Regions from separate parts of the Shinella sedimenti genome, predicted to be linked through region 2. Evidence: predicted binding sites of a transcription regulator. Region 2 holds the regulator's gene; the other holds the start of a gene.

Region 1 (4,415 bases), on a different contig from region 2:
CAAAACCCTGCGAGCGGAAGAGATAGAGGGGGCTGGGCTCGCCACTCTTCCGCGCGTCAGAAACAGAGGCGCTGGTCGATCTCGCCGAGCGGTCGCACGCCTGAAAGAAGCGCACGCGCTTCCTCTTCGTCGCGCTTCATCTGCACGACGAGCGCGTCGAGACCATCGAATTTCAGTTCGTCACGCAGATGGCCGAAGAAGGAGACGGCGGAGATTTCGCCGTAGAGATCGCCGGAAAAATCGAAAAGGAAAGTTTCGAGCAGCGGCGCACCGTTCGACGTGACGGTCGGGCGGCGGCCGAAGCTCGCGACGCCGTCATGCAGACTGCCGTCGGGACGGCGGAAGCGCACGGCATAGATACCGTTGCGCAGTTCCACTTCCGGCGGAAGCGCCATGTTGGCGGTGGGGTAGCCAAGGGTGCGGCCGAGCTTCTTGCCGTCGATGACCTCGGCCTCGACCGTATATCGATAGCCGAGCAGGCCGGCGGCTTCGGTAACCGTGCCCTCGCCGAGCAGAGACCGGATAACGCTGGAGGAGATGACCGAGGCGTTCTCGTCGCGGAAGGCATCGACCAGTGTGACGCCGAAACCGTTGTCCTGTCCGGCCGCCATCAGGAAGGCGGGGCCGCCTTCCCTGCCCTTGCCGAAATGGAAATCGAAGCCGGTGACGACTTCCGAGGCGTGCAGCCATTCGAGGAGGACAGCGCCAATGAAATCATGCGCCGACATTTCCGAGAAGGTGCGGTCGAACGGGTATTCGATGACGGCGGAAAAGCCCATGCCTTCCAGGATACGGGCTTTGAGGGGGGCAGGCGTCAGCCGGAAGACGGGCGTATCCGGCCGGAAGATCGTGCGCGGATGCGGCTCGAAGGTCAGAACCAGAGCGGGGACGCCGCGGCTCTTGGCAATGTCCAGCGCTCTTTGCAGCACGGCCTGATGGCCACGATGCACGCCGTCGAAATTGCCGATCGCGATGACGCCGCCGCGCAGGTGCTCCGGCAGCAGCTGTTTCGTCTCGTTCCTGTGAAATACCGTCATGACGACCGTCTCCGTCCCGTCACTGCAGCCGGGGCATCCACCATTTCGGGTGGGCCTGTTCCTGATCCAGGAAGGCAGCGAGCTTCACCTCGTCGGTGCGGCCGCCTTCGACATAATGCTGGGCGTGGATACCGCCGGATATGTAGAGCACATCTAGGCCATAGGCCTCGGCCCCGCGCACGTCGGTCGGCATGCCGTCGCCGACGGCGATGACGCGCGACAGATCGAAGTCGCCGCGCACGTCGCGCGCCTCGGCGATCGCCTTGTCGTAGATCGGGCGGTGCGGCTTGCCGGCGATCTCCGTCGTGCAGCCGAGTTCCTCATAGACCTTGGCGAGGGCACCGGCGCAGGCGATGAGCCTGTGGCCGCGCTCGACGACGAGGTCCGGGTTGGCGCAAATGAAAGGCAGCTTGCGGGCGGCGAGTGCAGTGAGTTCCTCGCGGTAGTCCTCGACGGTTTCCTTCTCGTCCTCGCGCAGGCCCGCGCAGACGACGATACCGGCTTCGTCCATGCCGACCGGTTCCACGTCGAGACCATCGAGCAGCGGCAGGTCCTTCTCGGCGCCGATGAAATAGACCTTCTCGGGCCCGTTGGCGATCAGCGCCCGGGTGACGTCGCCGGAGGTGACGATGCGGTCATAGGCGTCGTCACCGACGCCCAGCCCACGGATCTGCACCTTCACGCCAGGATGGGGGCGCGGCGAATTGGTGATGAGCACGACGGTCATGCCGGCCGCACGGGCTTCTGCGAGCGCTTCCGATGCATAGGAGAAGGCCTCTACCCCGTTGTGCAACACGCCCCAGACGTCGCAGAGCATCACGTCGTAGTGCGCGGCGATGTCGCGGATGGATTGGATGCGGTGGGACATGGGGGAGTTCCGTATCGAGATCAGGCCCGCGTGACATCGCAAAGCGACGCCAAGAAAACAAGCCTCTCCCTGCAATTTTGGCGCATCCACAGGCAAAGTTGCGAAAATTCACACGACCGCCTTGATGGCGTGGCAGGACGTTCCCATCTGCCGGCCGCGGCAACCGCCAACGGTAAAGAATTTTCCGAAGGCAGTTCTTGACTCGAGAGAAAGCCCCCCTTATCTCGAAGCCGCTAGCACTCTCCAACGATGAGTGCTAACAATAATCCATCGGACCCGCTCTGGGTTCGCAATGTCATTTGATCGAGGGATTAGACAATGGCAAGCACCACCTTCCGCCCGCTTCACGACCGCGTCGTCGTTCGTCGCGTCGAATCCGAAGCCAAGACCAAGGGCGGCATCATCATTCCGGATACCGCCAAGGAAAAGCCGCAGGAAGGCGAAATCGTCGCTGTCGGCACCGGCGCTCGTGACGAGTCCGGCAAGGTTATTCCGCTGGATGTCAAGGCTGGCGACCGCGTCCTGTTCGGCAAGTGGTCGGGCACCGAAGTCAAGCTCGACGGCGAAGACCTTCTGATCATGAAGGAAGCCGACATCATGGGCATCATCGGCTGATCAGCCGGTAACCCGTTCCGCAATTCGCTGATATCTACTCAGGAGTCCTCACAATGGCAGCCAAAGAAGTCAAATTCGGCCGCACCGCGCGCGAAAAGATGCTGCGCGGCGTCGATATCCTCGCAGACGCAGTCAAGGTAACGCTTGGCCCGAAGGGTCGTAACGTCGTCATCGACAAGTCCTTCGGCGCTCCGCGCATCACCAAGGACGGCGTTTCCGTCGCCAAGGAAATCGAACTGGACGACAAGTTCGAGAACATGGGCGCCCAGCTCGTTCGCGAAGTCGCTTCCAAGACCAACGACATCGCCGGCGACGGCACCACGACCGCAACCGTTCTTGCGCAGGCTATCGTTCGCGAAGGCCACAAGGCCGTTGCTGCCGGCATGAACCCGATGGACCTCAAGCGCGGTATCGATCTCGCCGTCACGGAAGTCGTCAAGGATCTCCAGGCCAAGGCCAAGAAGATCAACACCTCGGAAGAAGTTGCCCAGGTCGGCACGATCTCCGCAAACGGCGACAAGCAGGTCGGTCTCGACATTGCTGAAGCCATGCAGAAGGTCGGCAACGAAGGCGTCATCACGGTTGAAGAAGCCAAGACCGCCGAAACCGAACTCGAAGTCGTCGAAGGCATGCAGTTCGACCGCGGCTACCTGTCGCCCTACTTCGTGACCAACCCGGAAAAGATGGTCGCCGATCTCGAAGACGCTTACATTCTCCTCCACGAGAAGAAGCTTTCGAACCTCCAGGCCATGCTCCCGGTTCTCGAAGCTGTCGTCCAGACCGGCAAGCCGCTGGTCATCATCGCTGAAGACGTCGAAGGCGAAGCCCTTGCTACGCTCGTCGTCAACAAGCTGCGTGGCGGCCTCAAGATCGCTGCCGTCAAGGCTCCGGGCTTCGGCGACCGCCGCAAGGCCATGCTGGAAGACATCGCCATCCTGACGGGCGGCACGGTCATCTCCGAAGACCTCGGCATCAAGCTCGAAAACGTAACGCTCGACATGCTCGGCCGTTCGAAGAAGGTTTCGATCTCCAAGGAAAACACGACGATCGTCGACGGTGCCGGCCAGAAGGCTGAAATCGAAGGCCGCGTTGCGCAGATCAAGGCCCAGATCGAAGAAACCACCTCCGACTACGACCGCGAGAAGCTGCAGGAACGTCTTGCCAAGCTCGCTGGCGGCGTTGCCGTCATCCGCGTCGGCGGTTCGACGGAAGTCGAAGTGAAGGAAAAGAAGGACCGCATCGACGACGCCCTCAACGCGACGCGCGCTGCCGTTCAGGAAGGCATCGTACCAGGCGGTGGCGTTGCCCTGCTCCGTTCTTCCACAAAAATCACCGTCAAGGGTGAGAACGCAGACCAGGAAGCCGGCGTCAACATCATCCGCCGCGCCCTCCAGGCTCTGGTTCGCCAGATCGCGGACAACGCAGGTGACGAAGCCTCCATCGTCGTCGGCAAGATCCTCGAGAAGAACGAAGACAACTACGGCTACAACGCCCAGACCGGCGAATACGGCGACCTGATCGCGCTTGGCATCGTCGATCCGGTCAAGGTTGTCCGCACGGCTCTGCAGAACGCAGCTTCGGTTGCCTCGCTGCTGATCACGACGGAAGCCATGATCGCCGAACTGCCGAAGAAGGACGCTCCGGCCGGCATGCCTGGCGGCATGGGCGGCATGGGCGGCATGGACATGATGTGATAGGCGAAAGCCTTCACATCTGAGCCATCCGGTTCAGTTGGGAAAGGGCGGTCTTCGGACCGCCCTTTTTGTTTTGCGGTAACCGGCCTGCAACGTTTCCGGAAGAAGAATTTTTCCAACCGTACAATAATTTTCAAAAAGCCGTTGATGGCGTTGAAAAACCAACTATAAAGACGCCCCAAGTGAGCTTTAAAGATTCAC
Region 2 (4,415 bases):
CCAAGAAGCAGCTGCTTCAGGAGCTGGCGGCAAAAGCGGCCAAGATCACCGGGATTCCGGAACGCGAGATCTTCGACGTCATCCTTCAGCGTGAACGGCTCGGTTCGACCGGCGTGGGCAATGGCATCGCCATCCCGCACGGCAAATTGAGGGCGCTTACCCAGATCATCGGTCTCTTTGCGAGGCTCGAGACCCCCGTGGACTTCGAGGCGCTCGACGACCAGCCGGTCGACCTCGTCTTCCTGCTTCTGGCGCCGGAAGGTGCCGGGGCAGATCACCTCAAGGCCCTGTCGCGCATCGCGCGCGTGCTGCGCGATCCCGCGATGGTCGCCAAGTTGCGTGCGTCCGACAACGAAAGCGCCATTTATGCCTGCCTCAGCGAGGAACAGGCGTCCGCGGCCTGAGGCCGCTCATCTCTGCATGAAAAAACCGGCGGCCTCGCGGCCGCCGGTTTTTGTTTGTCCTGCCGAACCTATCGGACGATCAGGCGTCCGCGGCATTCGCCTCGCCGGACGGCGCCTTCGGGCCGCCCTTGGACACGCCGACCATGGCCGGACGCAACACGCGCTCGCCAATCGTGAAGCCGGCCTGCACGACCTGAACGACCGTATTGTTGGCGACATCGGGGTTGGGCACTTCGAACATTGCCTGGTGGAAGTTCGGGTCGAACTTCTCGCCCATCGGATCGAGCTTGCGCACGCCGTGGCGCTCGAGGGCGCCGAGCATGGAACGCTCGGTCATTTCCACGCCCTCGGCCAGTGCCTTCAGGCTCGCATCGCTCTCCAGCGCATCGGCCGGGATGGCATCGAGCGCACGGCGCAGATTGTCGGAGACCGCCAGCATGTCGCGGGCGAAACCGGCGACGGAATAGGACTTGGCATCCTTCACATCGCGTTCGGTGCGACGGCGCAGATTGTCCATCTCGGCGGCGAGCCGCAGGTATTTGTCACGAAGATCGGCATTTTCTGCGCGCAGAACGTCCAGCGGATCGGGCGTGGCGACGGCCTCCTCCTCGATGATCGCGTCCTCTGCGGCTGCATCCGCGGCGAGATTGCTGTCCACCGCTTCGTCAGGTCCGTGTTTCTTGCTCTCGTCGGTCATGACGTACTCCGAATTGCAACTGTTGGGGTTTGGGCCCGATATCGAGGTTTAGACCCGAAAAATCAAGGGCTGAAGGGGTGAATAGCGGCTCTCAGCGCGAAAGCCGCGACATCAGTTGGGCCGTATAGTCCACCATGGGCACAATACGGGAATAATTCAGCCGTGTCGGACCGATAACGCCCACGGCGCCGACGATCTTGTCGTCGCCGTCGCGATAGGGCGCAACGATCAGCGAGGAGCCGGAAAGCGAGAACAGCTTGTTCTCCGAGCCGATGAAGATGCGGACCCCCGGGCCGGTCTCAGCGAGGTTCAGCAACTCGATCAGGCTGTCCTTGCGCTCAAGGTCGTCGAACAGCAGGCGCAGGCGATCGATATCATCAGCTCCGGCCAGCCCTTCCAGAAGATTGGCCCGGCCGCGCACGATGAGCCGCGTCGCCTTGCTTTCCTCGAAGTCGCCCGACCAGACGGCGAGGCCGCGCTCCACGAGATCCTGCGACAACCGGTCGAGCTCGCGGCTGATCTCGCCGCGCAGCCGCTCGAGCTGCGAGCGCGCTTCCAGCAGCGTGTTGCCAGCCAGATGCGCGTTGAGGAAATTGGCGGCCTCGGTGAGCTGCGAACTGGTGACACCCGCCGGCAGTTCGATAATGCGGTTTTCCACCTGGTCGTGATCGCCGACAAGCACGACCAGCGCCTTGGTCGGTTCCAGGCGGATGAACTCGACATGCTTGAGGACGGCGTCGTTCTTCGTGGTGATGACAAGGCCCGCACCGCGCGACATGCCTGACAGCGCCTGGCTCGCCTCGCTCATCATGGTCTCGACCGCGCCGTGCTTCTGGCCATGCGGGCGTACATGCCGCTCGATGGAGGCGCGGTCCTCCGCCGAGATGTTGCCGACCTGCATAAAGGCATCGACGAAAAAGCGAAGACCAAGCTGCGTGGGCAGCCGTCCGGCGCTGATATGGGGGGAATAGATGAGACCGAGCTCTTCCAGATCGCTCATCACATTGCGCACGGAGGCCGGCGAGAGCGACATGGGCAGGATGCGGGAAAGATTTCGCGACCCCAGCGGCTCGCCGCTTTCCAGATAGCTTTCCACGATGCGGCGGAAGACTTCCCCTGAACGCTCGTCCAGTGCCGCCTGAACGTCAGGACCCGGAGATCTCAAAACCATCGTCTGTCTGCAACCCTGTTACTCCACCGGAATATAGTGATTTCCAAGGGCAGCGCAAAACGGATTTTCCAACCAGTTGCCGCACCGGCATTCCCTCGCCCGGCGAAACGGTCTAAAGCACTCCCACCATACCAATAAGGAGTTCGCAATGCGGCCGTCCGGCAGAAAAACCGATCAGATGCGCAAGGTTTCTTTCGAGCGCAACGTTTCCAAGCATGCCGAAGGGTCCTGTCTCGTCAAGTTCGGCGACACGCATGTTCTGGTCACTGCAAGCCTTGAGGACAAGACGCCGCCGTGGCTGCGCAACAGCGGCAAGGGCTGGGTGACCGCCGAATACGGCATGCTGCCCCGCGCGACCGGCGACCGCATGCGGCGCGAAGCCGCTGCCGGCAAGCAGGGAGGCCGCACGCAGGAAATCCAGCGCCTTATCGGCCGGTCGCTGCGCGCCATCGTCGACCTCGAAGCGCTCGGCGAACGCCAGATCACCATCGACTGCGACGTCATCCAGGCCGATGGCGGCACCCGCACCGCCTCCATCACCGGCGCCTGGGTGGCCCTGCACGACTGCCTGAAGTGGATGGAAGCCCGCAGCATGATCAAGACCGACAAGGTGTTGAAGGATCACGTTGCGGCCATCTCCTGCGGCATCTTCGCCGCCCAGTCGGTGATTGACCTCGATTACCTCGAAGATTCCGCCGCCGAAACCGACGCGAACTTCGTCATGACCGGTTCGGGCGGCATCGTCGAGATCCAGGGCACCGCCGAGGGCAAGCCGTTCACCGAGGAGGAATTCGCCTCGCTGATGCTGCTCGCCCGCAACGGCATTGCCGAACTCGTCGAGATGCAGAAGCAGGCCATCGCCTGAGAGGGATTTGCCCATGGCCGCCGCGCTCGAAGGTATTCTCGAAACCGCGCTCTATGCGGACGACCTCGACGCGGCGGAAGCCTTCTACGGCGAGTTGCTCGGACTACAGAAGATAACGCGGCAGGCAAACCGCCACGTCTTCTTCCGCTGCGGCCCCGGCGTTCTCCTGATCTTCAATCCGCAGGAGACCATCGAACCACCGCCGCCCCATGCCTTCCCCGTGCCGGTGCACGGCGCGCGGGGTCCCGGCCATGTCTGCTTTCGCGTTCCCGGCCGGGAGCTTGATTTCTGGGTGCAAAAGCTCGTAGAAGCCGGCATCACTATCGAAGCGGATTTTCATTGGCCGAACGGCGCCCGCTCCATCTATTTCCGTGACCCCGCCGGCAACAGCCTCGAATGTGCCGAACCCGGCCTGTGGAACATCGCCTAGGGAAACCTCATGCGCAAGCTCGATACCAAGACGATCGTCGTCGCCAGTCACAATGCAGGTAAGATCCGCGAGATCGAGGACCTGATCGGTCCCTTCGGCTTCTCGGCGAAATCCGCCGCCGAACTGAACTTCGAAGAGCCCGATGAAACCGGCACGACCTTCGAGGAGAACGCCACCATCAAGGCGCTCGCCTCGGCAAAGGCATCCGGCCTGCCCGCGCTTTCGGACGATTCCGGCATCGTCATCGATGCCCTTGATGGCGCACCCGGCGTCTACACCGCAAACTGGGCGGAAACGGCGACCGGCACGCGCGACTTCGCCATGGCCATGGAAAAGGTCGAGAAGGCGCTTGCCGAGAAGGGCGCAACGGAGGCCAAGGACCGCACCGCGCGCTTCGTCTCCGTGCTCTGCCTCGCCTGGCCGGACGGTCATACCGAACTCTTCCGCGGCGAAGTCGAGGGGCATGTCGTGTGGCCGCCGCGTGGTACCAGCGGCTTTGGCTACGACCCCATATTCCAGCCGGAAGGCTATGAGACGACGTTCGGCGAGATGAGCGCCGAGGACAAGCACGGCTGGAAGCCGGGCGACGCGGCTGCGTTGTCGCATCGCGCCCGCGCCTTCACGATCTTCGTCGAAACCTGCCTGAAGGCGTAAACGACACATGACGGCAGTGCCCTTCGACATGCGGCCGAGCATCCTGACGGATCTCTCCGATCCCGGCTTCGGCGTGTATGTGCACTGGCCGTTCTGTGCCGCCAAATGCCCCTATTGCGACTTCAACAGCCACGTCCGACACCAGCCGGTCGACCAGCCGCGTTTCGTGCAGGCCTTCCTGAAGGAAATGGCGA

Evidence for each region. The regulator HrcA, encoded in region 2, represses chaperone genes, less so after heat shock. The targets are predictions, from matches to a motif close to GTTAGCACTCNCNNNNNGNGAGTGCTAAC.
Region 1: the regulator HrcA is predicted to act here: its motif matches at 2,138-2,166, upstream of groES (co-chaperone GroES).

Annotation. Positions count from the first base shown of each region.
Region 1 covers NZ_JAKVIN010000009.1:186,900-191,314, forward strand. Annotated here, with positions in the region: gene MKI86_RS20720 (hypothetical protein) at 1-115, opposite strand, end outside; gene MKI86_RS20725 (bifunctional riboflavin kinase/FAD synthetase) at 57-1,037, opposite strand; gene MKI86_RS20730 (TIGR01459 family HAD-type hydrolase) at 1,057-1,905, opposite strand; gene groES (co-chaperone GroES) at 2,224-2,520, shown strand; gene groL (chaperonin GroEL) at 2,574-4,214, shown strand.
Region 2 covers NZ_JAKVIN010000003.1:178,325-182,739, reverse strand. Annotated here, with positions in the region: gene ptsN (PTS IIA-like nitrogen regulatory protein PtsN) at 1-404, shown strand, start outside; gene grpE (nucleotide exchange factor GrpE) at 484-1,101, opposite strand; gene hrcA (heat-inducible transcriptional repressor HrcA) at 1,193-2,272, opposite strand; gene rph (ribonuclease PH) at 2,421-3,137, shown strand; gene MKI86_RS08245 (VOC family protein) at 3,151-3,567, shown strand; gene rdgB (RdgB/HAM1 family non-canonical purine NTP pyrophosphatase) at 3,577-4,221, shown strand; gene hemW (radical SAM family heme chaperone HemW) at 4,229-4,415, shown strand, end outside.